One region of the Ruegeria sp. CK3 genome, then DNA from elsewhere that is predicted to be linked to it. Evidence: riboswitches for the same ligand, from Rfam matches in the RefSeq annotation. Region 1 holds a riboswitch; each other region holds the start of a gene.

Region 1 (9,538 bases):
GCTCTTCGACATAGGCCGCTTCGCGCTGCGCCGTTGGCACAAAGCTTTCACGCGGAACGGACAGCATCGCGTCGATGATTGGAAACTTGGTCACATCCGAGGGTCTTACCTGCGTATCAACCATGGTGCGGCGCCGGGCTGCGAAATCTGACATCTGATCTCTCTTTTCAATCCCTTGGGTAATTGGCTTGTGCCATACTCGACCTGACTCGACAACGGCCCAGATGCCGCAAGCCTGGTTCACGATCCGTTTAGACTGGCCGCCCACAAATATTGATTTGCGGCCCAAAATCGACGGCAATCCTCTGGACGCCCCCGATGAAAGCTGCTAAAAGGCCCACCACACCACGGCAAGTATTTGATTTTGCTTGAAAAGGCGAGTTGGCGGAGTGGTGACGCAGCGGATTGCAAATCCGTGTACACCGGTTCGATTCCGGTACTCGCCTCCACATCCCACTCCTCTAAATATAGTCTACAGAAATCAGTTTTCAGGAGGAACGCCCCTGAGGCACGACTTCGTACCCTGGTTCTTCCGGCTCATCGTCCTGCATTTCCGTAGGAAAACCCGGTGCGCGAATGTCCAAGCCGGTGGCTTCTTCAAGGCGTTTGATGATGTTTGGCGACAGCTCACGCTCGCCAAACCGGGCGATGCCATCCTCAAAGATCTTGATCATCACCGGATTGATTTCCAAAGGAACACCGGCGCGGTCGGCGACGTCCTGAAACAGGCCGATATCCTTTTTCACCAAGTCCATCGTAAACGAAATATCGCGCGAACCGTTCAAGATCACCTGGCTTTCGGTTTCGTGCACGAACGATGTCCCTGACGAAATCTTGATGGCCTCATAGGTGGTGTTCAAATCCATCCCGGCAGCCTTGGCGGTGACCAACGCTTCAGCACAGGTGATTAGGTTGGCCGTGGCCAGATAGTTGGTCAGTACCTTCAGAACCGAGGCCGAGCCGAGCTCTCCGGTGTGCAGAACACGCCGACCCATGGTGGTCAGGAAGGGCAGAATGCGCTCGAACGTGTCGCGATCGCAGCCAGCGAAGATCGAGATATTGCCCGTCGCCGCGCGGTGACAGCCACCCGAGACAGGGCAATCGACGGCGGCCCCTCCGCGCTCCAGAACCAATGCACCCAACCGCTTGACCTCGGCCTCGTCAGTGGTGGACATCTCCATCCAGATCTTTCCGGGACCAACCTCTGGCAACATCTCCTGCATCACCGCGTCCGAGGCCGCAGGCGACGGCAGGCAGGTGATCACGGCATCGCAATCGCGCATCATCTGGGCCGGGCTTTCAGCCGCTTTGGCCCCCTGCGCGACAAAGGCCTCGACCAGATCGGAACTCAGGTCATGAACTGTCAGATCGATTCCATTGCGCAGCAATGACCCCGACAGCTTGCCGCCCACATTCCCAAGCCCGATAAAACCTACTTTCATGGATTTCGCCTCCGTTTGCGATTTGAGGCCATGCGACCATGCATCGGCGTCCTGTTCATGCCGCCTAGCGACGCTGGCAGGTCGCTTTTCAACGTGCCGCAGCAGTCTGAGCTCCATCGCGCTTGACAAGCTGCAGGTGCGTGCCGCATGAGCCTCATGTTGGTGTCTGTGAGAACAGATGAAAAGGGAATGCGTCAACGGGTTTTCCGCCAAACGCAGCCGCCCCCGCGACCGTGACCGGAGAGGGTGCCCAAGCCACTGGCGCAAAGCCGGGAAGGTGGGACATCCGACAGAGGACAACTCTGACATCCGCAAGCCGGGAGACCTGCCAACGCCCGAAGATGAAACCGGACGGGGTGTTCCGGTGTCGGGTCAAGGGACCCGCATGAAACCCCGTCCCCCACGATGAGGATTTGGGGGGATGAGAGACATGACCGAGACCGCTCCGGTCGAATTGCTGGTTTGCACCACCTGTCGTCGCGGGCTGCCCGTTGAAGACGATGCGAAACGCCCCGGCACCCTGTTGCATAAGGCGCTTGAACAGGCGGACCTGCCGGAAGGGATTATCCTGAAAGCCGTGGAATGCTTGTCGAACTGCAACGAGGGCTGTTCCATCGTGCTGCGCGGCGGCCCGGATCGCTGGACCTTCGTTTATGAACATCTGAACGAAACAGACCATGTCGACGTGATCGTTGACGGCGCTACCAAGTACCTCGCGACCGAGGACGGCTTGGTCAAATGGCGCGAACGCCCCGAACATTTCCGCAAAAACTGCGCAGCCCGCATTCCCCCGATTGGAGCCCTGAAATGAGCAACTTGGAAAAACTCCCCGTCACCGTGATCACTGGCTTCTTGGGCTCGGGCAAAACGACTCTGGTGAAGCACCTGATGCAGAACCCGCAGGGCAAGCGTCTGGCGGTGGTGGTCAATGAGTTCGGCGATGTTGGCGTCGACGGCGATATTCTGAAGTCCTGCGCCATCCCGGATTGCCCAGCGGAGAACATCATGGAGCTGGCGAATGGCTGCATCTGCTGCACCGTGGCCGATGACTTCATCCCAACCATCGAAGCTCTGATGGCGCTGGAGCCGCGTCCCGATCACATCCTGATCGAAACCTCCGGCCTCGCCCTGCCCAAGCCACTGCTGAAGGCGTTCGACTGGCCCGATATCCGATCGAAAATCACCGTTGATGGCGTGATCGCGCTGGCCGATGCCGAGGCCGTCGCCGCTGGTCGCTTTGCGCCGAATGTCGAAGCGGTGGACGCTCAGCGCCTGGCCGACGATTCGATCGACCATGAAACGCCCCTATCCGAGGTGTTCGAGGATCAGATCTCCTGCGCCGACATCATCCTGCTGACCAAGCCCGATCTGGCCGGTCCCGAAGGCGTGGCCAAAGCGAAGGAGATCATCGCCGCCGAGGCCCCTCGTCCGCTGCCCGTGGTTGAGGTTGCCGAAGGTGCTGTGGATGTCCGCGTCGTTCTGGGTCTTGAGGCTGCAGCCGAGGATGACATGGACGCTCGTCCATCGCATCACGACGGTCACCACGATCACGAGCATGACGATTTCGAAAGCATCATCGTTGATCTGCCGGAACAGTCCGATCCTGCCGATCTGGTCGCCAAGATCGAACGTCTGGCCAATGAGCTGAACATCCTGCGCGTCAAAGGCTATGCCGCCGTTCAAGGCAAACCGATGCGCCTGCTGGTGCAGGCCGTTGGTGCCCGTGTGCGTCATCAATACGACCGCCCGTGGGAGCCCGGTGAAGACCGCCGCTCGCGCATGGTGGTGATCGCCGAGCATGACGACATCAAAGAAGCAGAAATCCGCGATATCCTTGCGGGTGTCACCGAGGCCGCCGAGTAAGCTCCATGCACGTCGTCTTCCGCGAAAGCCACGGGTTAGAAGAAACGGAAACCCCAACCGATCTGGGCCAAAGCCCGGCGGATTTGGTGGTACTGTCCTTCTCGGACAGCGACCTTGGCGCTTTCGCGGCGGGCTGGCATCGCGGTGGCGGGCCGGAGGGGCGTATGCCCACGATGCGGTTGGCGAACCTGACGGCGTTGAAGCATCCTCTGTCCGTCGACACCTATGTGGAACAGACGCTGGAGGGTGCCAAGGGCATTCTGATCCGTCTCATTGGCGGTGTGCCTTATTGGGCCTACGGGCTGCAGCAGGTTCTGTCACTTGCGCAGGCCAAGGGGATCGCGCTGGCCGTCCTTCCTGCCGACGGGCGTGAGGACACGCGGTTGGATGAATATTCCACCCTGCCCGTCTCGACCCTGCGCCGTCTGGCACATCTTTGCGACACCGGCGGTGAAGTCGCGGCACAGGCCGCTTTGGCGCAGATGGCATTGGCGGCGGGGCTTTACGCCGGCCCGGTTATGGGGGCTAAAACCCTGCCCGAATCTGGCGCGTGGTGTCCTGATCGCGGCGTGATTCCGGTTGAAACTGCCTTTTCGGACGACGCAAAACGTATCGTCGTCACGTTCTATCGCGCCTATCTAACCTCGGCAGATACCGCCCCTGTTGCCGCCGTGATCCGCAGCTTACGGGGTCGCGGGTTCGAGGCGGTGGGCCTATTCGCGCCCTCGCTCAAAGCACCTGCCGCCGCTGAATGGCTGCGTGACAACATCGTCGCTCTGAAGCCTTCGGCGATCATCAACGCCACCTCCTTCTCAGGCAAAGGCTCGTCGGGTACATCCCCTTTGGACGCGGCGGGCGTGCCGGTATTTCAGATGGCCCTCGCCACGTCCCGCCGCAAGGCTTGGGCCGAGGCGGAACGCGGCCTCTCCCCCGCCGATCTCGCCATGCATGTGGTGCTGCCCGAAGTGGACGGGCGTATTTCGGCGGGCATTGCCTCGTTCAAGGAGCCTGGCAAGCGCGATCCGCATCTGGAATATTCCCGCTTTGCCCACCGGGCTGAGCAAGAGCGGATCGAAGCGATTATCGACCGCGTCGCCGGCTGGTTGAATCTGCATGACAAGCCCAAGGTAGATCAAGTGCCCGCGCTGGTGCTGTCGACCTATCCCGGCAAGGACTGGCAAATGGCGCATGCGGTGGGCCTCGACGCGCTGGCCTCGGCCGAGGCGATGCTGGCCGATCTTCAGGCCGAGGGCTACAGCACCGCACCGGCTGAGCCGATTGCGAAAACCCTGCTGGACGCGCGCATTTCATGGTCTTTGGAAAATTATCAGGCAGCCCTAGCTGACCTGCCTGAGCAACTGCGGGCCGATCTCCAAACCGTTTGGGGCAAGCCCGAAGACGACCCGGTTTTTACTGAAGGCGCGTTCCACTTCACCGCCCTGCGCCGAGGCAACGCGCTCGTTGCTCTACAGCCCGAACGCGGCACACCCGAGCTGCGCAATGACGACTATCACGACCTGTCTCGCACCCCGCGTCACAGCTACGTCGCCTTCTATCTGTGGCTGCGCAAGGGGCTGGGCGCAGACGCTTTGATCCATATCGGCGCGCATGGCACTCTGGAATGGCTTCCGGGCAAGTCCGTTGCTCTGTCGGCGAATTGCTGGCCCGAGGCGCTGATCCGCGACTTGCCAGTGATCTACCCCTTCATCGTCAACGACCCAGGCGAGGCCGCGCAAGCCAAGCGTCGGATCGGGGCCGTGACGCTGGGCCATATCCCGCCCCCTATGAAGGAAAGCGGCACCCCAGATCGTATGGTACGTCTGGAGTCTCTGCTTGATGAGTTCTCGAACGCAGACGGGCTTGATCCCAAACGCCGTGACCGCCTGCAGGAAAATATCCGCGACGAGGCACAAGCCATCGGGTTGGAAAGCGATCTGGGTCTCGATCAGGCCACCTGCACCGCCGAGGCGATTACCCGCATCGACCGCTTTGTCTGCGATATCAAAGAAAGCCAGTTCGGCGACGGGCTGCATATCTATGGCCGTGCGCCTGAGGTTCCCGGTACTTTCGACCCCGCGCCTTCGGCCCATGCGGAACGCAACGCTCTGATCGACGCGCTGGCCGGGAAACGGATCGAGGCCGGGCCGTCCGGTTCCCCCTATCGCGGTCGCTCGGATGTTCTGCCGACCGGGCGGAACCTATATACCACCGACCCCCGCTCGGTTCCCACGCGGGCGGCCTACACCCAAGGCGTCAAACTGGCCAAGGAACTGGTCCGCCGTCACCTTCAGGAAGAAGGCGACTATCCCAAGGGGCTAATAGTAGACCTGTGGGGCTCGGCCACGATGCGCACGGCAGGCGAGGAATTCGCCATGGCGTTGCACCTGCTGGGCGTGAAACCGGTCTGGGACAAAGGCTCGGAACGAGTCTCGGGGATCGAGGTGCTGCCGATCACCGATCTCAGCCGCCCGCGCTTGGACGTGACGCTGCGTGTGTCGGGCCTGTTCCGGGACGTCTTCCCAACCCTCTCGGCGCTTTACGGTCAGGCCATCCGCGCGTTGACCGCGCGGGATGAGGCGACCGACTGGAACCCCTATGCCGGTCAGGCACCGTCGGCCCGCGTGTTCGGCCCCGCTCCCGGAAGCTATGGCGTTAACATGACCCAACTGTCCGAAGTGTACACCGACGAGGCGCGCGCACAGGCGGGTGAGGCATGGCTTGAGGCCAGCTCTTTTGCGCTGGAGGGTGAGAATATCGTTCAGGACAAGGCGGGCATCACCCAACGCGTGGCGCATGCCGACAGTTTTGTTCACCTGCAGGACCTGACCGAGACAGACCTGCTTTTGGCCAATGACTACGCCACGCACGAGGCCGGTTTTGCCGCCGCCAAGAAGGCCACGGGTGGGACCGCGCAGCTGTATCATCTGGACAATACCAATCCCGAAAAACCTCGCGCCCGCACCTTGCCGGAAGAGATCAGCCGCGTCGTCCACGCCCGCGCTGCCAATCCGGACTGGATCGCCGGGATGCAACGGCATGGCTTCCGGGGCGCGGCCGAGATCGCGGCGACGTTGGATCACATGGCCTCGTTTGCGCATCTGTCGGGCACCGTTGCGCCGCATCTGTTCGACCTCTACCACGATGCCACACTGGGCGATGAAGATGTGGATGCCTTCCTGCAGCAGGCCAATCCGCAGGCCCATCAGGCCATGCAGGACCGGTTCCGCGCCTTGCTGGATGCCGGTTTGTGGAATACGCGGCGCAACTCGATCCGGGCGGATCTGGAGGGGCTGGGATGAGCGCGCCCACCCCAAAACCAGTCGTCCAAGGTTGGTGCCCCGGCGCCCACCGACCGATGATGTCTGGGGATGGGCTGGTGGTGCGCGTGCGCCCTCGGCTGGCTCGGCTGACCGCGCCACAAGCGCTTGGCTTGTGTGAACTGGCCCAGCAATTCGGCAACGGCACAATCGACCTGACCAACCGTGCGAACCTGCAGTTGCGCGGCGTGCAGGAAAGTGAACACCAGGCATTGCTGTCCGAACTGTCCGCGCTTGGACTGCTGGATGTGAAGCCGGGCATTGAGGTCCGGCGCAACATTCTGGTCTCACCGCTTTACCTGCCGGGCGATTTGACCGCGCGGCTGACTCAGGAATTGATCGACCGTCTGAGTGAGCTGCCCGCGCTACCGGCCAAGTTCGGCTTTGCCATCGACACGGGACCAGAGCGCCTGCTGGCGGCGGACTCGGCCGATATCCGGGTGGAGCGTTCCGCCGATGGGCTGATCCTGCGCGCAGATGGGGCTCAGACAGGACGTGTCGTCTCGGAGGCAGAGGCTATTAGTCACCTGATTGCTCTGACCACATGGTTTGCCGAGGTCTTCACACCAGACACCCGCCGCATGGCCCGGGCCGTGGCGGCTTTTGGTCTGCCTGCGGAATGGCAGGGCCGCGACCCCGGACAAATTGGCGCGTCGTTGCAACCGAGGGCTTGCGATCTGGGCAGCCTCTACGGTGCAGCCTTTGGGCAATTGCCCGCAAATGAGCTCCACGCGCTGATCCGCAACAGCGGTGCCTCTGCCCTGCGTGTCACCCCTTGGCGACTGATCCTGCTGGAAGGCGGGGCGGCGATACCTGCACCGGGTTTTGTCACGGACGGCACCGACCCGCTGACGACCACCGACGCCTGCCCCGGTGCTCCGTTATGCCCGCAGGCGCAAGCGGAAACCCGCGATATCGCGCGCGAATTGGCCCCACTTGTAGCCGGCACCCTTCATGTCTCTGGGTGTTCCAAAGGGTGCGCTCGGATGGGCCCCGCGGATGTGACTTTAGTCGGCCAGAACGGACGATTTGATCTTGTCAAACAGGGCCGTGCGGGGGATGAGCCAATCCTGCGCGGGCTGAACCCCGAAACACTGATGACGATGGACTTCACCTGATGCCATACACTTACGAAACCGACGGCGCGGCGATCTACAAGGAAAGTTTTGCCACCATCCGGTCCGAAGCCGATCTAGCCCGTTTCGACGCCGACGAAGAGCAGGTCGCCGTTCGGATGATCCACGCGGCTGGCATGGTAGGGCTGGAAGAATTCGTTCATTTCTCACCCAGTTTTGTATCCTCCGCGCGGACCGCGCTGGAAAACGGCGCGCCGATCCTGTGTGACGCGCGCATGGTCAGCGAGGGTGTTACCCGGTTCCGCCTGCCCGCCGACAATGAGGTGATCTGCACCCTGCATGACGAGCGCGTGCGCCCTCTGGCTGCAGAGATGAGCAACACACGCTCTGCTGCGGCGCTTGAGCTGTGGCGCCCGCATCTGGAAGGTGCTGTGGTCGCTATCGGCAACGCACCGACGGCTCTGTTTCACCTGCTGAACATGCTGGAAGACCCCAACTGCCCACGCCCTGCTGCCATCATCGGCTGCCCGGTGGGCTTTGTTGGCGCGGTCGAATCCAAGGACGCCCTGTGGGAGGCGCAGCCGGTGCCGTCCTGCATCGTCAAAGGCCGTCTCGGTGGCAGCGCCATCACAGTCGCCGCCATCAACGCCATCGCGAGCCGCGCCGAATGAGCGCCGGCAAGATATATGGCGTTGGCCTCGGCCCCGGTGACCCCGACCTGATGAGCGTGCGGGCCGATCGCCTGCTGCGCAATGCCCGCCACGTGGCGTTTTTCCGCAAGCCCGGCCGTAGCGGTCAGGCACGTAAGATCGTCAACAGTATGATCCCGGAAGGCGCGGTGGAGTTCCCGATGGAATACCCCGTCACAACCGAGATCCCTCTGAACGATCCGCGCTACAATGAGTTGTTGGCGGCGTTCTACGAGGACTGCGCGGACCATCTGAAAGCCCTTGCTGAGAAGGGCGAAGACGTCGTTGTTCTCTGCGAGGGCGACCCGTTTTTCTACGGCTCGTTCATGCATCTCTATACCCGCTTGCGCGACATCGCCCCCGTCGAGGTCGTCCCGGCCATTACCGGCATGTCCGGCGCTTGGACAGCAACCGGCGATCCGATCACATGGGGTGATGATATCCTGACCGTTCTGGCCGCCACCCTGCCCGAGGAGGTTCTGGCCGAACGCATGGCGCAGACCGACGCACTGGTCGTGATGAAGATCGGGCGCAATATCGACAAAGTGAAACGTGCGCTAAAGACCGCCGGGATGTATGACCGGGCGTGGATCGTGGAATACGCGCAAATGCCGAACCAACGCGTCTGCAAACTGTCCGAGAATTGTGAGGGGATCACCCCCTATTTCTCGATCATCCTGGTACACGGTCAGGGACGACGGCCATGAGCGGCTGGGTCAAGATCGCGGGCCTCGGGCCGGGAAATGAAGACCTGGTCACGCCCGAAGTCTCCGCCGCGCTGGCCGAGGCGACCGATGTGGTGGGCTACATACCCTATGTCGCGCGCGTGGCCGAACGCCCTGGCCTGACTCTGCATGCCAGTGACAACCGGGTTGAGATCGATCGTTCGCAACACGCGCTGCAGATGGCGGCTGAGGGGAAACGCGTGGTTGTTGTGTCCTCGGGTGATCCGGGTGTCTTTGCGATGGCCGCTGCGGTGTTCGAAGCGCTGGAGAACGGTCCAGAAGAATGGCGCAACCTTCAGATCGACGTGCTGCCGGGTATTACGGCGATGCTGGTCGCGTCTGCCCGTGCGGGTGCACCGATGGGGCATGATTTCTGCGCCATCAACCTTAGCGACAATCTCAAACCCTGGTCGCTGATCGAAAAGC
Region 2 (9,538 bases), on a different contig from region 1:
ATGATAGTTCTCCATGTCAAAGCCCAGACCCGACAGAGCGTCCCGGACTGCTTGCATGAACGGCTCAGGACCGCAGCAATAGACCTCACGGTCCAGATAGTCTGGGGCCATCAGGCCCAGCATCAGCTGGTTGAACTGACCCTGGTAGCCGGTCCAGGGGCTGTAGCGATCCGCTTCCTCTACAACGAACTTCAGATCCAGACCCGGCGTCCGGCTTGCCATCTGTTCCAACCGTTGGCGGAAGATGATCTCGGACGGACGTTTGGCGCAGTTTATAAAGACGACATCCAGATCGCGACCTTCGTCCCACATGCAGGTCGTCATCGACATCATCGGAGTGACGCCCGACCCCGCCGAGATGAACAGATACTTGGGCGCTGTGCTTTCAGCATTGGTGAACAGACCGGCTGGGCCAATCGCCCGCATCCGCATACCCGGCTGCAGATTGTCCAGCATCCAGCGCGTGCCGATGCTGTCCGGTTGCGCCTTGGCCGTGATCGTAATGGACCGTGGACGCGATGGGGATGACGAGATCGTATAGGTCCGATGCACAACGCCTCTCGGCTGCCCCGGCGCCGGGATCTCGAGCGTCAGGAATTGACCGGGATGGTAGGCAAACAAGGCCCCGGAAGGAGCGCGGAAAGTAAAGCTGGCAGTGTTTGGCGTCTCGGGCACGACCGAGACGCATTCCAGCGTCTCACTATCTTGCCAGATCGAGGCAACAGCGTTCAGATCTTTCATCTCCGTCACTCCGCCGCCATCGTGTCAGGTGCAAGGTGGCGCGCCAGGGCACTGCAATACCAATCGGTGAATTGCAGAACACCGGATTCCTGGATCCCCGAATACGGTCCCGGCACATAGGCGGGGCTGTTGATGCCCATCTGGTTGTCTTCCACCACGCGGCGATCTTCGTCATTGGTGGCCATCCAGACCTCGGTCAGGCGCTTGACATCATAGTCGACCCCTTCGACCGCATCCTTGTTGACCAGCCACTTCGTGGTGACTTCGGTCTCGGTCGGGCTGACCGGCGTGATCCGGAAAACAATCGAATGATCGGCCAGGAAGTGGTTCCACGTGCTGGGATAGTGGAACTTCAGCAACGTCCCCGCATCCGCAAAGGGCGAACGGCCAAGAAAGCGACGCACCGCGGATTTACCGTCCAGAGTGTAGCTTTCCGCCCCTTCCTTCAGCGGCATGCGCGCCAGGCGGTATTGCCCGTCATCATGCAGATAGAACTGCGACGGCATTCCCGCAGCCTCGCAACGGTCGAAGTGAGTTTGCATGAAGGCCGGGGTTTCACCCCCTTCGATACCGGTTACCGAGGGATCATCAGGGAAGGTCCGGCACAGCGAAGGGTGATTGCCACCGCAGTGATAGCACTCACGGTTGTTTTCCCAAACCAACTTCCAGTTACCCTTTTCGATGATCGTGCTTTCAAAGGCGACCTTGGCGTTGCTTAGATCATGCGGCTCCAGATAGGGCCGTGCTCTATTGGCGAAAGTGTCGAAATCGGGCGCTTCATCCGCAAGACAGATATAGACCAGCCCGGCCAGTTCACGGCAGTGAACGGTTTTCAGCCCGTGTTGTTTGGGGTCGAAATCAGGCCCCATATCACGCGCCCACAGCAATGAGCCGTCAAGCTCATAGGTCCACTGGTGATAGGGGCAGACCAGTTTGGGCGAGTTCCCCTTGGCCGCTTTGCAGATGATTGACCCGCGATGGCGGCAGGTATTGTGGAAGGCCCGGATCTGGTTGTCCGCGCCGCGCACAATGATCACGCGGTATGCGCCTACAGTGTAGGTCACATAGTCGCCTGTTTTCACCAGTTCACATGCCGGAATGGCAAATAGCCAGTTGCGGTAGTGGATGGCCTCAAGATCCGCCTGAAAGACATCTGGATCGGTATAGAACGCCTGCTCAAGGGCATAGGCCGGGTTTCGACGCGCCAACAGGCTTTGAACGTTGCTCACTTCTGGCTCTCCTGCCGCGCCCTGCGGCTCAGCTTGGGCAGATGACATAAGAGGCCAGTCCGGAGCCGTGCGAGGATCACGTCCGAAACTTGTGCCCCCACCGCCACCCGCAGTTTGACATATATGCAAGGCTGGTTTCCGGACTTGAAAGGGGCTTACGCCCGGTTTCGACACCTTCCCGGGATCCTCCTCCCAGTGGTCACCTGTCGAACCTGACCTTTCTTACCGTTGCGGGGGCAGCGCCGGAATTGCACCGGCTTCCCAATTCTCTGCCGCCTGAGAATCAGACAGCAGCACCTCACATGCGCAACCTACTCGGGGAAGGATTCGCGGCTGAAAGCCTTGCGACATTTCCAGAAACAAAACAGACATGGCCAGCAAAAATGGAGACCTGAAACAGGGCTGCGGTTTGAGGCAAGAACAAAAAACTAAATTCACTCGTGTTGTGATGTGTCCCAGAGATGCGCGTGCATGAAGGGCGCAATCGCAAGTGTTTTTCCCCCCAGTTTTTCAACCGATCCTGCAGTGAGCTCAAGCGTCATCCATGCCTCGGGGATCGTCAGAAGGTCAGGATATGGTATCTCTTTGTCAGTCGGGACAAACCCGAACAAGGGGTAGAAAGTCGGCACGCCCAACACGAAGACAGCGTCTGTTCCAATGGACCTCAAGTGCATGATGCCGGTCTCCATCATCTCTCTGCCAACTCCTAGGCCTTGATACTCGGGGGAGACACCGCAGGGCGCAAGAAGATAGCATTTAACGTCCGGGTGACCCTGGAAGACAAACGGGGTGAACATGACATTGCCCGCGATCTGCCCCTTGCGCCTTACGCTGATTGAAATCGTTTCCGGATGCTCAAGGAGATCTTCGGCGAGTTGAGCGATTTCTTCACCTTCCGCTTCGCCAAAAGCCAGCCTATGCACATTCAAGATAGCATCGGTTTCTGAACGGCTCATGATCCATCCCTATCCTTAGCTAAACAGCTTGCACGCGTCATACGGCGCGAGATTACCCAAACGACGCCCCAGAGGTCGCATTGGGCAAGCTTCGGCAAGACGAACCGCTCAGGTCAATATGTTTCTTCGTACAATCGGCAGCGTGCGTCTGTGTCCAGATGTTCGGTTGTCGCGATCTCGGATTGCTTGTGAGCTTGGTACACCTCGGCAAAGCCTGCGGGGAACCAGCCGGTCACAACCGGGTTGGAAACGAACCGGTCGAGCGCAACTTCCAAAGTCTGAGGCAAGCGCACCAGCCCCCTTTGGTTCAGTTCTGCGACGTCCAACAGCGAAAGATCCTCTTCGGTTGGAACGGGCGCGGGTAGCCCCTCTTCGATCCCCTGCGTCCCGGCCATGACAACCGCCGCAAGCGCCAGATGAGGCGAAGCTGCAGCATCCGCCGCACGGTATTCGATGTTGAACTGCCCGGCGATCGAGGCTGGGTCTTTTGCGGTCACCGGGCAAATCCGAAAGGAAGCCTCGCGGTCGCGAAAACCCAGATTGTTGAAAGCCGCAGACCATCGATGCGGTGTCAGGCGTTCATACGAGATCACCGAAGGCGCTGTCAGAGCCAGGATCGCATCCAGATATTTCAACACTCCGGCGGCGAAGGCACTTGTCAGGTCCGACATGCCGCAGGGCCCGTCATCGGCGTAGGTCAGCGGCGCGCCATGATCATCCACAAAGCTCATATGGATATGGACCCCATTCCCAACGCTCGCGACATCTCGAATAGGGGTATAGGTAGCCCGCTCGCCATAGGCCTGCGCAGTCGCATACGTCAGTTCGCGCACCATTATGGCTGCGTCCGCTGCGCGAACACCCAGCTCGGGGCCGATGACGACCTCATATTGGTTTGGCCCATATTCCTTCATGATCGAATCCGGCTTCAGACCGACCTGAGAAATCGCGTTGATCAAGGTCTCGCACAGATCACGCTGCAGGCCAAAACCCCGATGGCCATAGGCTTCGTTGGCCTGAGTTGGCGGATCTTTCAGCTGGAACTCATGCTCGAACGCAGCCAGCAAATTTGCTCCTGAGACCTTGTGCAGCCGCTCCAGCGCCGCCCTCAACAAACTGCGCGTGCAGAAGTCCCAAGGGTCTCCGTCCAGAGTGACGATATCGCCCATAAGAAAGTGCAGGCCGGAGTCTTCGCCGAACTCGACCTTTGCCTCGGCCGTGGCGTCCGGGATCAGAAGAAGATCGCCCAGCGCGCCAAAAGGGCTTTCGGCAATTCCGTCAAAGCAGTTGATCTGGACATTCGTAGGTGTCCACCCGACGCCGCGCTGCAACCGCTTGTTCAGTTGATCCGTCGGAAACGCCTTGCCCCGCAATTTACCGGCAAGGTCAGAGGTGGCGACGAACATCAGGGGGGTTTTGGGCATCATGGGTTGGGGTCCTGGTTGTGGGATCGCATGGCATCCCAGGCTTCGATGCGGGACTTCGTCTGGTCCCAGTTGTCTTCGGCAATACGCGTCACCAGCGCCTCTGTGACGGCAAGGGCCGCTGTGTACGTATCCCAGAGCGTGCCGCTTTCGATCGGAACTGGCAAGATTTCTGCCGCATGGCGGGATATGGGAGACAACCATTTGTCTGTCATGAGAACAACGCGAACCCCTCGATCCTGCGCGGCAGTAGCGGCCAATCGCGCCAGCGCAGGTTGGTAGCGGCGAAAATCGACCAGAAACAGGATATCCGCAGGCTTCATCCGCAGCAGGTATTCCGGCCAGACCTCGTTGTTGGCCGGAAGATGATACACGCCGCTGCGGGTTTGGCGCAGGTGAAAGGACAAATGTTGCGCGATGGTATCACTGATCCGACCGCCCAAAATATAGACATCGCTTTTTGGCTGGCTCAGTACCGAGCATATGCGCTGAAACTGCGCCTCGGTGATACCTTCTGCCGACAGCGCCATCTGGGACGAGGCGCGCGCGATGAAATCACGTAAGAACCCTCCATCAACACTGCGCCCCTCGCCGTGCAGATCAGTGGGTGAACGTTGGCCTTCTTTCAACTCGGACAACAAGGCGCGCTGGAATTCCTGATAGCCCCCCAGTCCGATCTTGGTGACAAACCGAGAGATCGACGGGGCTGAGACCTCGGCGCGCCGTGCGAGTTCCTGAATCGTGACCAGACCCGCATAGGGGTAGTCGCTGAGCAAGGCAGCGGCCAGCTTGCGCTCGCTCGCGGTCATGTTTTCGGCCTTCGCTTCAATCCTCTGCCTAACAAGCAAGCGGCACCTCCTGATCTGAATGGATCGCATGGAATAAAAATTTCAGTCAATCCATTTTTTATTGACTCTGAAAAAACTTGTTCTCTAACTTGGGCCACATGAACACATCAGCCGCGACCCAAGAACTGCTGGTCGCCGGGGATCCCGCCCCGGTGGAATGGGTGAATCGTGACAGTGATGCAAAGATCGCGCTGCTCTGCGAACACGCCGGGCGCGCGATCCCGCAAAAGCTGGGCGATCTGGGTGTCTCGGAAGAGGTGCAGGCCAGCCATCGCGGTTGGGACATTGGGGCCGAGGCCGTGGCTCGACAATTGGCTGACCGGCTACGGGCCCCTTTGATCTTGCAGCGCTATTCCCGGCTTGTGATTGATTGCAACCGCCCAATCGAAGCCCCGGATTCAATTCCGCCAAACAGCTTTGGAGAGCAGATCCCAGCCAATCTGAACTTGACCGCTGCGGATCGCACAGCGCGTCAGCGCGAGATCATGGCCCCACTGAACGGTGCCATTGAATATATGCTGGACCGTGCGCCGCGCGTGCTTGCGGTGTCGATCCACTCCTTCGCTGCACAGATCGATGGTGAGGCGCGACCTTGGCACGCTGGATTTCTGACGCGTGTTGACCCGGCCACGGGAAAAGCCGCCATCGACCACATCTCGGCCATTCGTCCCGATCTGCACATGGCGTTGAACCAGCCCTATCAGATCGACAGTGAAAGCGACTGGTTCATACCGCGTTTCGCGGAACCGCGCGGACTGGCGCATTCGCTGGTCGAGATCCGCAATGACCTGATCCGCGATACAAAAGGCGTCGAGGATTGGGCGCAGCTTCTCGCCGAGGCCTTTACCCGGATATTGGAGACCAAGACGTGAATTTGACCCGCAATGTTCCCCTTGTCCCATCGCAATCCGCGCTGTTGTTCATTGATGTGCAGAACTATTCGGCACACCGGGAAGGAGCCGAATTCAAGGACATGCCTGAAGCCGAATTCAATGAGAAGTATGGCTGGTATTTCGATCAACTGTACACCCGCGTGATCCCGAACATGCAGGCCATACAAGCCGCCTGTCGCAGCGCCGGCGTCGAAGTCATGTATACCAATATCGAAAGCCTGACACTCGACGGGCGTGACCGGTCGCTGGATTATAAGATCACGGGTTTTCATGTTCCCAAGGGCAGCTGGGATGGAAAGGTCATTGACCAGATCGCACCCCAAGGGGATGAGATCGTGCTGCCAAAGACGTCCTCTTCGGTGTTTGTGTCCACGCATGTTGACTACATCCTGCGCAACCTTGGCGTTCGTCAGGTCGTTTTGTCTGGTCTTTTGACGGATCAATGCGTCGAAAGCGCCATCCGCGATGCATGTGATCTGGGCTACCTTGTTACTCAGGTCGAAGATGCCTGCCTGACCCATACGCAGGATCGGCACGACAATTCTCTGCGCGCGATCAAAGGCTATTGCCGACAGGTCACCACAAAAGAACTGGTCGAGGAATTGGCCGGTGCTTGATCTGAAGTGCATCACCAAGACCTTTGGCGGGGTCCACGCCGTTGAGGATGTGACCATGTCCGTCGCACCGGGCGAGGTGCGCGGCCTGATCGGTCCCAATGGCGCCGGCAAGACGACGCTGGTCAATCTGATCTCTGGCCTGCTGACCCACTCGGCGGGCAGCTTGTCGCTGGATGGCGAGCCGCTGGACAACTTGCGCGCCCACGAACGCGCGGCTCGCGGTGTGGCGCGGACGTTTCAGAACCTGCGGGTCTTTCCAAGCCTCAGCGTCGCGCAAAACATCGACGTCGCCCGCTATTCCGGCCGCGGCGCCGAAATCGTCGACGCCGCGATCCCCGAGTTCGGCCTGTCGGACAAGCTCAACCAAAACGCCGGGTCATTGGCATATGGGCAGCTTCGGCGGTTGGAGATCGTTCGCGCGCTGGCCCTGAACCCGCGTGTCCTGATGCTGGACGAACCCGCCGCAGGAATGAACGAACAGGAAACGGAAGCTCTGGGTCGGTCGCTGACATGGGTGCGGACACATTCGGACTGCGCGATTTTGGTGATCGATCACGATCTGAAATTCATCATGTCGCTCTGCGACACGATCACCGTTTTGAACATGGGCGCCATCATTGCCGAAGGCGCACCCGAAGAAATAACCAAGAACCAAGAGGTTATCGACGCTTATCTTGGCGAAACCGATGAACGTGCCGCGTGACGCAGGCGGCTTTCAACAGGAGAACAAGTATGAAGAAGTTGACCCTTACGACCCTGACCGCCATGAGCCTCGCCCTACCCGCGGTCGCCGAAGATACGATCAAGATCGGACTGGGCGTGCCGATGACTGGTGATCTGGCCATCTATTCCGAATACCTGGGCGCGCGCTGTATGGCAGATATGATCAACGCAGACGGCGGTGCTGGTGGCAAGCAGATCGAAGTCCTGGTGCAGGATTCTGCAGGCGATACGCAGGCCGCGATCTCACTGGCGCAGAAGTTTCTGGACGAAGGCGTTGTGATGCTGGGGACCACGCCGTTCTCGGACACGATGATCCCGGTGGCGCAAATCGCCCAGCCTTACGGCGTTTCCATCTTCCAGCCGCAATCCACACAGGTCGAGATGCACGCGGGCATCGTGGACAACTTCTTTACCGGCGTCTCGCCTGATCCATTCACGGCAACGGCTGCTGCCAACCACGCGCTCAGCGAAGGGGTCAAGAACGTGGTTCTGCTGACCTCGGACGAAGGCGGGTCGTGGTCCGCGCGTACCCCGCTGTGGTTCGGTCAAGTGATCGAGGAAGGCGGCGGCAAGGTGCTGGCCAAGATGAATTTCAGCTTTGGCACATCGGACTGGTCGCCTCAGATCGCCGACATGAAAGCACTGGGTGAAGAGATCGACGCCGTTTATATTTCGTCGATCATGCCCGATATCGGTGTGCTGGTCCGACAGCTGCGCAGCGCCGGTATCGACGCTTGGGTGGTTGGCTCGGATGGGTTTGACGATCCATCGCTGGATGCCGTCGCGGCTGACGATCCCGCAATCCTCGACAAGGTGTTCTTTGCCACGCTGGCCCCCAGCCATGACGAAAGCGCCGTAGTCCAGTTTATGGCGGACTGCAAGGAGTTGGGTCACGACGTACCCGGCCTGTTCCCAGCCACCGGTGCCGACACAGTCAAGGCCGTTGCCTGGGCGGTCGAAACCTCGGGCAGCAGCGACCCGGCGGTGATTGCGGAAACGATCCGCACTGCGGACTCGATCCCTGTACTCACAGTCGACAGCATTTCGTTCAAGGACACGAAAACCTATGCCCAGCGCACGATCCCTGTGATTGGCTATAAAGATGGCGAGCGGGTTCTGATCTCGAACGAAATTCCCGAAAACACACCGAAAGACTGGAACTGAGCCAAAAGACGGGGGCGGTTCCAGCCCCCGTTTCAAATCCCATGCTGAATGTTGAAAACCTGATAGTTTCTCACGGTCCGATCGAGGCCGTGCACGGCATCTCTTTCGCCGTGGAGAAGGGCCGCTGTGTGTCCTTGCTTGGGCCCAATGGCGCGGGCAAGACCTCGACCATCTCAGCGCTGATGGGGGTGGTTAGGTCTTCGGGCCGGATCACTTTTGACGGGGCCGATATCTCGGCCCTGCCTGTGGAGGCACGCGTGCAGGCGGGTATGTCCGTGGCGCCCGAAGGACGGCGGATATTCTCGAATCTGAGCGTCGAGGAAAATCTGGTGCTCGGCGGAGCAACGCGTTCTGACCGCGCGGCCAAAGACGCCGACATCGCCCACTGGCTTGAGACCTTTCCAATCCTTGGCGAACGCAAAGACCAGCCAGCCGGTACATTGTCGGGCGGAGAACAGCAGATGCTGGCCATTTCCCGCGCCTTGATGACGCGCCCCAAGATCCTGCTGCTGGATGAACCCAGCCTGGGTCTGGCCCCCAAGATCGTGAGCCAAATATTCCAGATGATCGAACAATTGAAAGCGCAGGGAATGACGATCCTTCTGGTCGAACAGAACGCAACGCAAGCGCTGCGCCTGTCGGACTACGCCTACCTTCTGAACAACGGGCGGATCGTGGCCGAGGGCACCAAGGAAACACTGGGCCAAAGCAGCGCGCTTATGGCGGAACTGACGGGGATCGCCTGACATGGAATACGTGGCCCAGCAGATGATGAACGCGCTCGCCTTTGGCGCGGAATATGCGCTGATTGCACTCGGTCTGGCGATTGTCTTTTCGATCATGGGGCTGGTGAACTTTGCCCATGGTGAGGTGATCGCAGTTGGCGGCTACACGATGGTGGCCTTTGCCGCACTGGCGCTGAACAACCCCTTTATCGTCATAG
Region 3 (9,538 bases), on a different contig from region 1:
ACTTGCTAGGGCGGGATACCGATGGCTTTGAAAGGATACGACTGACTTTGTGACGGGTTGTCATTTTCACATCGTTTCCCTATATCAGGCCCTGAGAGGTTGGCGCGGGCGAGCGCCTCGCCAACCTGGTCAGGTCCGGAAGGAAGCAGCCACAACGAGCCCCGCTTGGGTCGATGTCCAACCTCTCACTTTATAGAAACCATCAGCCGCAGGAGGGCTTCGTGATTGTAGTAAACACCCTTCGGGCAGATCGGTTCTAAACCCAACTCTCCGATTGCCTGAACACATCACCAACGGATGCGCGTCTGCCATCAGATGGGATTGCTATATCTGAACACAGGCAAACCAATGTCTTTTACTCTTTCGGACCTGGGATGGTCCTCTCACTTTGCTGCACAGCACACGGCGCACGCGCAGCTCACGCCTTTTCGTATCACCGCCGTTCACCGGGACCGTCTGGTCGGGATGAACGAGGCTGGTGAAGCATCTCTGTTTGCCCCTGGTCACTCTACCGGCGACTTTGCTGTCGGAGATTGGGTGCTGGCCGATGACAAGAATCGCGTTCAGCATCTGCTTGACCGGCGCAGCCTGTTGCAACGCCGTGCTGCCGGAACCGGGGCCGAGGCGCAGTTGATCGCAGCCAATGTTGACGTGCTGTTCATCGTCAGCTCGTGCAATGCGGATTTCAATGTGTCCCGGCTCGAACGGTATCTGGCACTGGCGCATCAGGCGGGCTGCTATCCTGTCGTGGTCCTGACCAAAGCAGATAGCTGCTCGGACCCAGCAGCCTACGCCAAGCAGGCCGAAGCGCTGGCACCGTTTTTGACAGTCCTGACGGTCAACGCGCATGACAAGTTAGACCTGCAGCAGGTTCTGGCATGGTGTCCGGCAGGTCAGACGGCAGCTTTGGTCGGGTCATCAGGCGTTGGCAAAACAACGCTCGCCAACGGAATGACCGGTCAGGATCTGGCAACAGCCGCAATCCGCGAGGATGACGCCCGAGGCCGTCACACCACGACGTCTCGCGCCTTGCATCCGATGCAAAACGGCGGTTGGCTCGTCGACACCCCCGGCATGCGCGCCTTGCGCCTGCTCGATGCGCAGGACGGGGTGGACGAAGTGTTCTCGGACATTCTAGAACTGGCCCAAACCTGTCGGTTCTCGGATTGCCAGCATGAGGCCGAGCCCGGTTGCGCAGTGCAAGCGGCGATAGAAAAAGGCACGCTGGATGCAGATCGGTTGGAACGCTGGCGCAAGCTGAGGCGCGAGGATCAGCGCAACTCTGAGACCGTGGCCGAGGCGCGGGCACGCGACAGGGCTTTCGGCAAGATGGTCCGGTCGGCGATGCACGGAAAATCCGCGCGGCGCGGCGATTAAAACACGGGCTGAAAAAGGGGCGCCGGTTCGCCGACGTCCCCCATCAAGCGATCAATCGGGGCCAGACTGCCGCATTGCGGCGGGCAAACACACCGATATGGCCGATTTCCGGAACGCCGAATTCTTCTGGCGACAAAAGGTGGCGGCGTGCCTTCGGCCCGTATAGTTCGGCCAACCGCCAAACGGCGGCCTCGGGGACCATCTCATCATCCGTGAAGGCAAACAGGTCGACGGGAACGTTAGCCTCTTTCCATGTAGCTTGCGGCAGGGTGTCTCCCATCTCGGGCAGATAGCTTTGCGGTGCGGTGCACCACTTGCGCCATTGCCAATAGACCTTAGGCGGTAGGTCTGATCCAAACCCAAGTGCCTTGCCCGGCAAATACCCCAGGCCGCGCACGACCAGAGGCACATGCCCATACCAGAACAACCCGGCCAGAGCGCGGTACGGCCAAGGGTGATCACCCAATTTCACAAGGCCGGAACAGACGCAGATCATGCGATCAATCTTGTCGATATCCGGTTGAACCGGCCCCAGCATCCCTCCAAGCGAATGACCAACCGACCACTGCTGCGCCAGCGGGAATCGGCGGCGCATCTCGGCCCGCGCCGCGGGCATGTCCTGCAACGCCCAATCGGCCATTGAGATTTTCGACCGACGTTGCGGCCCCGATTTCGAATGACCGAATTCCCGGAAGTCATAGATCAGACAGGCGATATCCCGATCCGACGCCAACCACTGTGCGAAATGCTTGTAGTAGTCACGCGGAACTCCCGTCGCGCTGTTGACCACCACTACGGTTTCGGGCTGCGCCACGGGCCGGTAGATTCGCCCGGACAGGGCGCCATCCCCCACCGGGATCTGAACATCTTCGATCAGCACAGTATGGTTTGAATCCAACATGGGTATCCTCGGTGGAAAACTGAACTGATGAGTTCATATTGCAACTTGACCCCAGACAGCCCATGTAAGTCAACTGCGATCCAGCTTGACCACGCGTCCACTTTGCGGATCCGCATTCCGCAGCGCAGAAAGTTCAACTTGACTCAAAATGGTTTTGAACGCTAGCGATGGTGCGATGGTTCCCGGCTTTCGCAAGAGGTCGGGATGAAAAGGGAACACGGTGCGGTTTTACCCGGCTCGCTCGGGATGAACCAAGTCCGCGACTGCCCCCGCAACTGTAAGCGGTGAGCGATGTCGAAGAGCCACTGGCCGAAAGGCCGGGAAGGTCGGCAAAGCGATGACCCGCAAGTCAGGAGACCTGCCATCGTCAACATAACCCAAACTCGGGCGGGGTGTCCGGGCAGGCCGTGACAGACCCTATCTGCCCCACCTGATCCCAGCCCCTGTCCACCGCGCGGAGGGCGCAGGATGATCTGGAAGACGAAGACACATAGGTTCTCAGCAACCATCTGCCAACATACCGGCAAGACATGCCCTGCACTTGCACGGCTGGCGCGTTCGATGGTTGACGCGCTGGACCAAGCCGGTCCGGCGACCACATCGGATTTCGAAATAGAAGGCAGCAGCGACCTGACCCATTGCACGGACGGCTGCCACGCCCGGTTTCGGGCCAGCCAGTCTCAGGTGCGGGTCTATTGCGGAGCGGACCCTGATGCCGACAGTGAGGTCCTCGATCTCTATGCCGATTTGATGTTCGGTACCGACACGAGCAGCCTGCCTGCCGCAGCCATGACTTCCCTGCCCTGCGCCATGCTCGAGGCATCAGTGATTGCGCCACGCAAACCGGCCCCGGCGGAACTGCAACTGTCGGCTTAAGAATCCGCCAAAGCTCGGGCGGGCAAGGTGGCCCAGTGCTTCTGTGCATCGGTTTCGACTGCGCAGGGGCGCAGCTTGCGCAACCGGTCCAGTGCTTGGGTTGGAGCCTCGCCGCATTCGATCATCAACCTAAGCACCACCATGCCGGAGCGACCGCATCCGCCCTGACAATGGACAAGCACGCGCCCTCCGCCAGACAAAGCCTGACGCGCCGCGGCACTGACATCGGGCCATTGCGCATCAACCTCTGACGGTGGCACGCCGAAATCCTGAATCGGCAGATGCACCCAGCGGCTGGCGCGACCCTGAACGTCGCGGCCAAAATCGCGGGCTCCGAACTGGACCAGCTCGGCCTCGGTTGTCATCGACAGCACAAGGCCCGGCCTCCAATCTCCAATCGTTTCAAGGTCGCCAGCATAGTCGCCGCCCTTTCCCGGCATCGACGTTAGGGCAAGTGTGCCCCCGCCCACTTGCAAAGCATGAATGACCAAATTCGTCATGACAGCATCCCCCCGGAAGCGTTGATCCTGACTTTAGGCTTGATTCACAATCTGCAGAGTGTACCCCTGACGCGCCAGTTTCCAAAACAAAATCGTTCTGCAACTCATGTGGACGCGGGCGGCGCGGGCCTCTACGCTGCAGTGACGTTCCGAATCCGCCAGAGCAGACATGACCGACTCAGACAGCCCCGCCTATCAGGTTCTCGCCCGAAAATACCGCCCGGAAACCTTTGCCGATCTGGTGGGTCAGGATGCGATGGTCCGCACGCTCAAAAACGCGTTCGAGGCGGATCGCATCGCGCAAGCCTTTGTCATGACAGGCATTCGCGGAACCGGTAAAACCACGACCGCACGGATCATTGCGAAAGGCATGAACTGTATCGGACCGGATGGAACTGGCGGGCCCACGACCGAGCCTTGCGGCCAATGTGAGCACTGCGTCGCCATCATGGAAGGTCGTCATGTCGACGTCATGGAGATGGACGCCGCCAGCCGCACCGGCGTGAATGATATTCGCGAGATTATCGATAGTGTTCGCTATCGCGCCGCCTCGGCCCGCTACAAGATCTACATCATCGATGAAGTCCACATGCTGTCGACCAGCGCCTTCAACGCGCTGCTCAAGACGCTTGAAGAACCTCCCGCGCACGTGAAGTTCATCTTCGCCACAACTGAGATTCGCAAGGTTCCCGTCACGGTTCTGTCGCGCTGCCAACGCTTCGACCTACGTAGGATCGAGCCCGAGGATATGATCGGCCTGCTGCGCAAGATCGCCTCAGCTGAGAGCGCAGAGATTGCCGAGGATGCGCTGGCGCTGATCACCCGTGCTGCCGAGGGATCTGCTCGCGACGCGACCTCATTGCTGGATCAGGCGATCTCACACGGGGCCGGAGAGACGACGGCAGATCAAGTACGCGCGATGCTGGGCCTGGCGGATCGTGGCCGGGTTCTGGATCTCATGGACATGATCCTGCGGGGCGATGCAGCTGGGGCGCTGACCGAGCTTGGTGGCCAATACGCCGAAGGGGCTGATCCACTGGCCGTGCTGCGTGATCTGGCCGAAATCACTCATTGGGTCTCTGTTGTAAAGATCACTCCGGACGCAGCCGAAGACCCTACAGTTTCCCCGGATGAACGCGCCCGGGGCCAGCAGATGGCTGAGGCCCTCCCCATGCGGGTACTGACTCGGATGTGGCAGATGCTGTTGAAAGCGCTTGAGGAAGTTTCAGCCGCCCCCAACGCCATGATGGCTGCCGAAATGGCTGTGATCCGCCTGACTCACGTGGCCGACTTACCCAGCCCGGAAGAGTTGATCAAACGGCTGCAGGATACGCCTCCGCCCCCCAACGGCGGCCCAGGCGGCGGGATGCCAATCCAAAGCAACGGCGCGGCCCCGGTTGAAGCCCGCGCCGCTACAAGCTACGCCCCTGCGCCACGCAGGTCCGGCGGCGCTCCAGTCGCCGCTTTGGCGCAAGACACGCAGACCGCATTGGCGCGATACCCGAGTTTCGAACATGTGGTCGAGCTGATCCGGAACAACCGAGACGTCAAACTTCTGGTCGAGGTCGAAAACGGCGTGCGGCTGGTCTCTTACCAGCCGGGACGGATCGAGTTCACCCCTTCAGCGCAAGCCCCGACTGATCTTGCACCACGGCTGGGATCGGCCTTGCAACGTTGGACTGGCAACAGATGGGCGGTGTCCATTGTATCGGATGGCGACGCTCCGACGATCGCCGAAATCCGCGATAAAGCCGAACTGGCTCTGAAAGAAGAGGCCACGGCACATCCGCTGGTTCAGGCCGTTCTGGCAAGTTTCCCCAAGGCCAAAATCACCCGTATCGAAACACCGGAACAACGCGCCGCCCAAGTCGAGACCGAAGCCCTGCCCGAGGTCGAAGATGAATGGGATCCTTTCGAAGAAGACTGACCTCTATAAAAAGCAAAACCCTCCCGCGCCCGCCACGGGCAATCGGCTAAAGCCGATCACCCTGAGCGGCCTTGGGCCCGGCAGCGCTCGGGCTTTGCCCGAGCGCTGCCGGGTCCAACGGGAGGAAAGGTTTTGCCAAAGACCTTGACGAAAGGCGGGAGCGCGCTCTGCTCTTGTGTCAACACGGTGACCCCCGTATCTAGGCACAAACCGGACTTACAGGAGAAGCAAGATGCTCAAAGGACTAGGCGGCCTGGGCGATATGGCCAAGATGATGAAATCCGCGCAGGATCTTCAGACCAAGATGACGGAGATGCAGGAAGAGCTGAACAACCTGATGGTTGTCGGTGAATCCGGCGCAGGGCTGGTCAAGGCGACGGCAACCGCCAAGGGAGAGTTGAAGGGCCTGGATATCGACCCGTCGATCTTCAATGGCGACGACAAGGAAGTAGTCGAGGATCTGATCCTTGCGGCGATCAAGGACGCTCAGACCAAAGCCGCTGAGCGCTCACAGGCCGAAATGACCAAACTAACCGAAAGCATGGGCCTGCCCGCAGACATCAAACTGCCGTTCTGATCTTCATCATTGAGCGAATACACTCGCCGGAGGCTCCCTCAGGCGCCAGACAGGACAGGCCGTGAGTTCCAACAGCGACATCGACAATCTGATCGACCTGATGGCCAAGCTTCCCGGCCTCGGCCCCCGCTCGGCTCGCCGCGCGGTGCTGCACCTGATCCGGAAGCGCTCCCTGCTGCTAACGCCCCTGTCCGACGTGATGCAGCAGGTCGCCATCACCGCCCGTGAGTGCCTGAATTGCGGCAATGTGGGCACCACCGAAATCTGTGACATCTGCAACGATGAGGCCCGCGCGACCGGAGAGCTTTGCGTGGTCGAGGACGTCGCCGACCTCTGGGCGATGGAGCGTTCAGGCGTGTTCAATGGCCGCTACCACGTGTTGGGCGGCACGCTGTCAGCGCTGGATGGTGTTGGCCCGGATGAGCTGCGCATTCCCCGCCTCAAGGACCGGGTGGTGGCCGAAGGCGTCACCGAGATCATTCTGGCCCTGAACGCCACCGTCGACGGCCAGACCACGGCACATTACATCGCTGATCAGTTGGAGGGGCAGGTCCGCCTGACCTCACTAGCGCAAGGCGTGCCGATTGGAGGCGAGCTCGACTATCTGGATGACGGGACGATTACCGCAGCATTGAGGGCACGAAAAGAGCTCTGAGCAGTGCACTTCGTAAGCAACCGAAACGCTTTCGTCCATTCCGGTTGCACACCTGGCCCGGTCTCGTCTGTCAGGTGTAGGCACCCGACGAGTAAGTCAATTCGTAGGAATGGCTGTAGATCTCGAAGACAATACCAAAGGGGTCTTCGACGTAGACCATTCGGTAGGGTTTCTCTCCGGGATAATAGTATCGAATCGGCATACGTTGTTTGCCACCTGCTGCAACGATTTTTTCTACCAGGCCTTCGACATCCGGGTCTTGGACGCAAAAATGGAACGTACCATTCTGGCGAAAGTCGATATTGTTTTCCGGTACATAATTCCCGTCAAACTCGAAAAGCTCGAACCCGATGCGATCAGCAGTCGCGAGGTGCGCAATTCGTAGTTTTTTCCATTCCGGACCAAACACATCTGTGCACATGACACCAATATCCGTATCATCCTCTACCACGTCCGTTGGCGGCATGATCACGTATAGACCAAGGACTTCGGAGTAGAACTTTACAGCCTCGTCAACGTTTGGGACGGACAATCCGATGTGAGAGAACGTTCTTGGATGTTGCGGCATGGCTCGCTCCTTGCTTTATGGGACGAAAACTATTGTTCCAAAGCCGAGTTTCAAGCGCCTACCCAGCGAGGCATAGCCGGGTTCAGCCATGCACATAGGTCTTCTTTCGTGGTGCCATCAGTCAAGAATGGCCTTTGCCTGCCGCACGCGGCGTGTACTATGGCTATGACCTTATCCGTTTGATTTTGGGAACTGTTATGAAACGCCTTTTTGCCCTCGCACTTGCCGCCTTTACAGCCACTGCAGCGTTTTCGCAGCAACTGATCGACAAGGGCTTTGTCGATGGCTGGAACATCATGATGGACCCAGCGTTGGGCAATGGGTGCCTGATCCAGACGGTGTATCAGGACCTCTCGGTGGTGCGGATCGGTTACGACGCGCTAGGCAATCGAGGGTATTTCGCCGTCTACAACAAGGCCTGGGGCGATATCGAACAGGGAAAATCTTATCCGATCCGATTTGCTCTGGACGGCAAAAGCTATGACGCCACCGCCATTGGCTTCAACGAGCGTGACGTCCCCGGCGCGACCGTCTTTTTCACGGACCGGAATTTCGTCACCGCGATTGCTCAGAACAAGACGATGACGGTTTACAACCCGGCGGGCGAAGTAGTGATGGCCATCGACCTCAAAGGCACTGCAAAGGCGCTGGAATACGCACGAGACTGTCAGAACAGAAAGCTTTAACGAATCGGGTCGAAAAGGGCGTCTTTGGCCGTGCAGTCCCGGATGACATCGCGGCCGCAGGGCACAGGATCAAGGTCGCGGGACAAGCACAGGCGCACCTCTTCGATGTAGCCCTGTTTGCAGGTGATGGTGATCATGTCGCGCTCGAACTTAGGGTTGGCCTTTAGAAAGGCCTCTTCGACGATCGACGCGGGCAGTTTGACCGAGGTATCAAGCTGGCGGAACACCTCGGGCCGGGTCACGCGACCATACGCTTCGCGCGACAAATCCATATAGCCCCGCGCCGACAGGCCCGAACAGGTGCCGTGTTTCTTCCACTGATGCCATGCAAGGCCCGCACTGCCCTGAATATCCTCCATCGCGCGGGTCATTGCGCGCGACGGCGGGGCCTCGGGCGTGCGGCAATAGGAGGGCCAGCCCTGATGGAACTGCGGCCAGAGCCCGTGCAATATCCAACCGTGGTCGTGCCGGGCGTCGCATTGATCTGATCCACGCGCATCCCCTTCGCGCGCGCACCAGTTCGGAGACCAGCTCAGCGCGAGGACATAATAGTCGAACTCACCGGCCTTTTCGCCCTCGGCCAGCGCGGCGACTGCGCTTATGGCCCACAAAACCAGCGCTAAAAACCCATGGCGCATTCGCCTCTTCCCTTCTTGCGTCGCGGCGACTATATACACCCCAAGTTCCCCGACAACGGAAACCTGCCCCAATACCCGGGGCCGCCGAATTCCGGCGACGGGACAGATGTATGTATAGGAGACGGGCTGATGGCAAAACCGCTTATGGCCAAGGCAACAGCCGTATGGCTGGTGGACAACACCACGATCAGCTTTAAGCAGATCGCGGATTTCGTAGGAATGCACGAGCTTGAAGTGCAGGGCATTGCCGATGGCGATGTGGCCGCTGGTGTTAAAGGGTTCGACCCGCTTGCCAACAACCAGTTGACGCAGGAAGAGATCGATGCAGCGCAGAACAACCCGCTGCACAAACTGAAGCTCAAGTTCAACCCGTCGGCAACGGGCGAGGAAAAGCGCCGTGGCCCGCGTTACACCCCGCTGTCCAAGCGTCAGGACCGTCCGAACTCGATCCTGTGGCTGGTCAAGTTCCACCCCGAGCTTAGCGATGGTCAGATCGCCAAGCTGGTTGGCACCACCAAGCCGACCATCCAGTCGATCCGCGAACGTACGCACTGGAACATCGCCAACATGCAGCCCATCGACCCGGTTGCCTTGGGCCTGTGCAAACAGTCCGAACTGGACGCCGTGGTGCAGAAGGCCGCTGCGAAGAAAGCCGCCGAAGGCGGCGTGATGAGCGATGACGAGCGCCGCAAGCTGGTCTCGACCGAGCAGTCGCTGGAAATGGACGCAGCACCGAAGATCCCGACCGCGATTGAAGGTCTGGAAACCTTCTCGCTGTCTGAAGAGCCGGAAGCCGACAAGGAAGACAGTGATCCGATCGTGGACGCCGACAG

The links. Region 1 has a riboswitch for cobalamin ahead of ACR0C3_RS16145 (DUF1636 family protein). Riboswitches for the same ligand answer to the same signal wherever they lie in the genome.
Region 2: another riboswitch for cobalamin. It lies ahead of ACR0C3_RS11705 (aromatic ring-hydroxylating oxygenase subunit alpha); the one in region 1 lies ahead of ACR0C3_RS16145 (DUF1636 family protein).
Region 3: another riboswitch for cobalamin. It lies ahead of ACR0C3_RS07445 (hypothetical protein); the one in region 1 lies ahead of ACR0C3_RS16145 (DUF1636 family protein).

The regions. Positions count from the first base shown of each region.
Region 1 is NZ_JBQFPV010000010.1:58,670-68,207, reverse strand. It holds gene ACR0C3_RS16160 (protein-L-isoaspartate O-methyltransferase family protein) at 1-154, opposite strand, end outside; tRNA gene ACR0C3_RS16155 (tRNA-Cys) at 376-449, shown strand; gene ACR0C3_RS16150 (NAD(P)-dependent oxidoreductase) at 489-1,559, opposite strand; cobalamin riboswitch at 1,586-1,789, shown strand; gene ACR0C3_RS16145 (DUF1636 family protein) at 1,873-2,253, shown strand; gene cobW (cobalamin biosynthesis protein CobW) at 2,250-3,305, shown strand; gene cobN (cobaltochelatase subunit CobN) at 3,311-6,604, shown strand; gene ACR0C3_RS16130 (cobalamin biosynthesis protein CobG) at 6,601-7,740, shown strand; gene ACR0C3_RS16125 (precorrin-8X methylmutase) at 7,740-8,369, shown strand; gene ACR0C3_RS16120 (precorrin-2 C(20)-methyltransferase) at 8,366-9,094, shown strand; gene cobJ (precorrin-3B C(17)-methyltransferase) at 9,091-9,538, shown strand, end outside.
Region 2 is NZ_JBQFPV010000007.1:137,445-146,982, reverse strand. It holds gene ACR0C3_RS11710 (FAD-binding oxidoreductase) at 1-741, opposite strand, end outside; gene ACR0C3_RS11705 (aromatic ring-hydroxylating oxygenase subunit alpha) at 747-2,018, opposite strand; cobalamin riboswitch at 2,083-2,286, opposite strand; gene ACR0C3_RS11700 (GNAT family N-acetyltransferase) at 2,405-2,926, opposite strand; gene ACR0C3_RS11695 (type I glutamate--ammonia ligase) at 3,040-4,350, opposite strand; gene ACR0C3_RS11690 (MurR/RpiR family transcriptional regulator) at 4,350-5,228, opposite strand; gene ACR0C3_RS11685 (N-formylglutamate amidohydrolase) at 5,297-6,070, shown strand; gene ACR0C3_RS11680 (cysteine hydrolase family protein) at 6,067-6,708, shown strand; gene ACR0C3_RS11675 (ABC transporter ATP-binding protein) at 6,701-7,411, shown strand; gene ACR0C3_RS11670 (ABC transporter substrate-binding protein) at 7,441-8,595, shown strand; gene ACR0C3_RS11665 (ABC transporter ATP-binding protein) at 8,637-9,341, shown strand; gene ACR0C3_RS11660 (branched-chain amino acid ABC transporter permease) at 9,343-9,538, shown strand, end outside.
Region 3 is NZ_JBQFPV010000004.1:313,633-323,170, reverse strand. It holds gene ACR0C3_RS07465 (bifunctional 2',3'-cyclic-nucleotide 2'-phosphodiesterase/3'-nucleotidase) at 1-53, shown strand, start outside; RNA gene ffs (signal recognition particle sRNA small type) at 93-191, shown strand; gene rsgA (ribosome small subunit-dependent GTPase A) at 349-1,377, shown strand; gene ACR0C3_RS07450 (alpha/beta hydrolase family protein) at 1,421-2,278, opposite strand; cobalamin riboswitch at 2,438-2,659, shown strand; gene ACR0C3_RS07445 (hypothetical protein) at 2,747-3,154, shown strand; gene ACR0C3_RS07440 (phosphatase domain-containing protein) at 3,151-3,654, opposite strand; gene ACR0C3_RS07435 (DNA polymerase III subunit gamma/tau) at 3,824-5,581, shown strand; gene ACR0C3_RS07430 (YbaB/EbfC family nucleoid-associated protein) at 5,814-6,158, shown strand; gene recR (recombination mediator RecR) at 6,220-6,813, shown strand; gene ACR0C3_RS07420 (lactoylglutathione lyase family protein) at 6,884-7,381, opposite strand; gene ACR0C3_RS07415 (hypothetical protein) at 7,579-8,067, shown strand; gene ACR0C3_RS07410 (ribonuclease T2 family protein) at 8,064-8,705, opposite strand; gene ACR0C3_RS07405 (DUF1013 domain-containing protein) at 8,835-9,538, shown strand, end outside.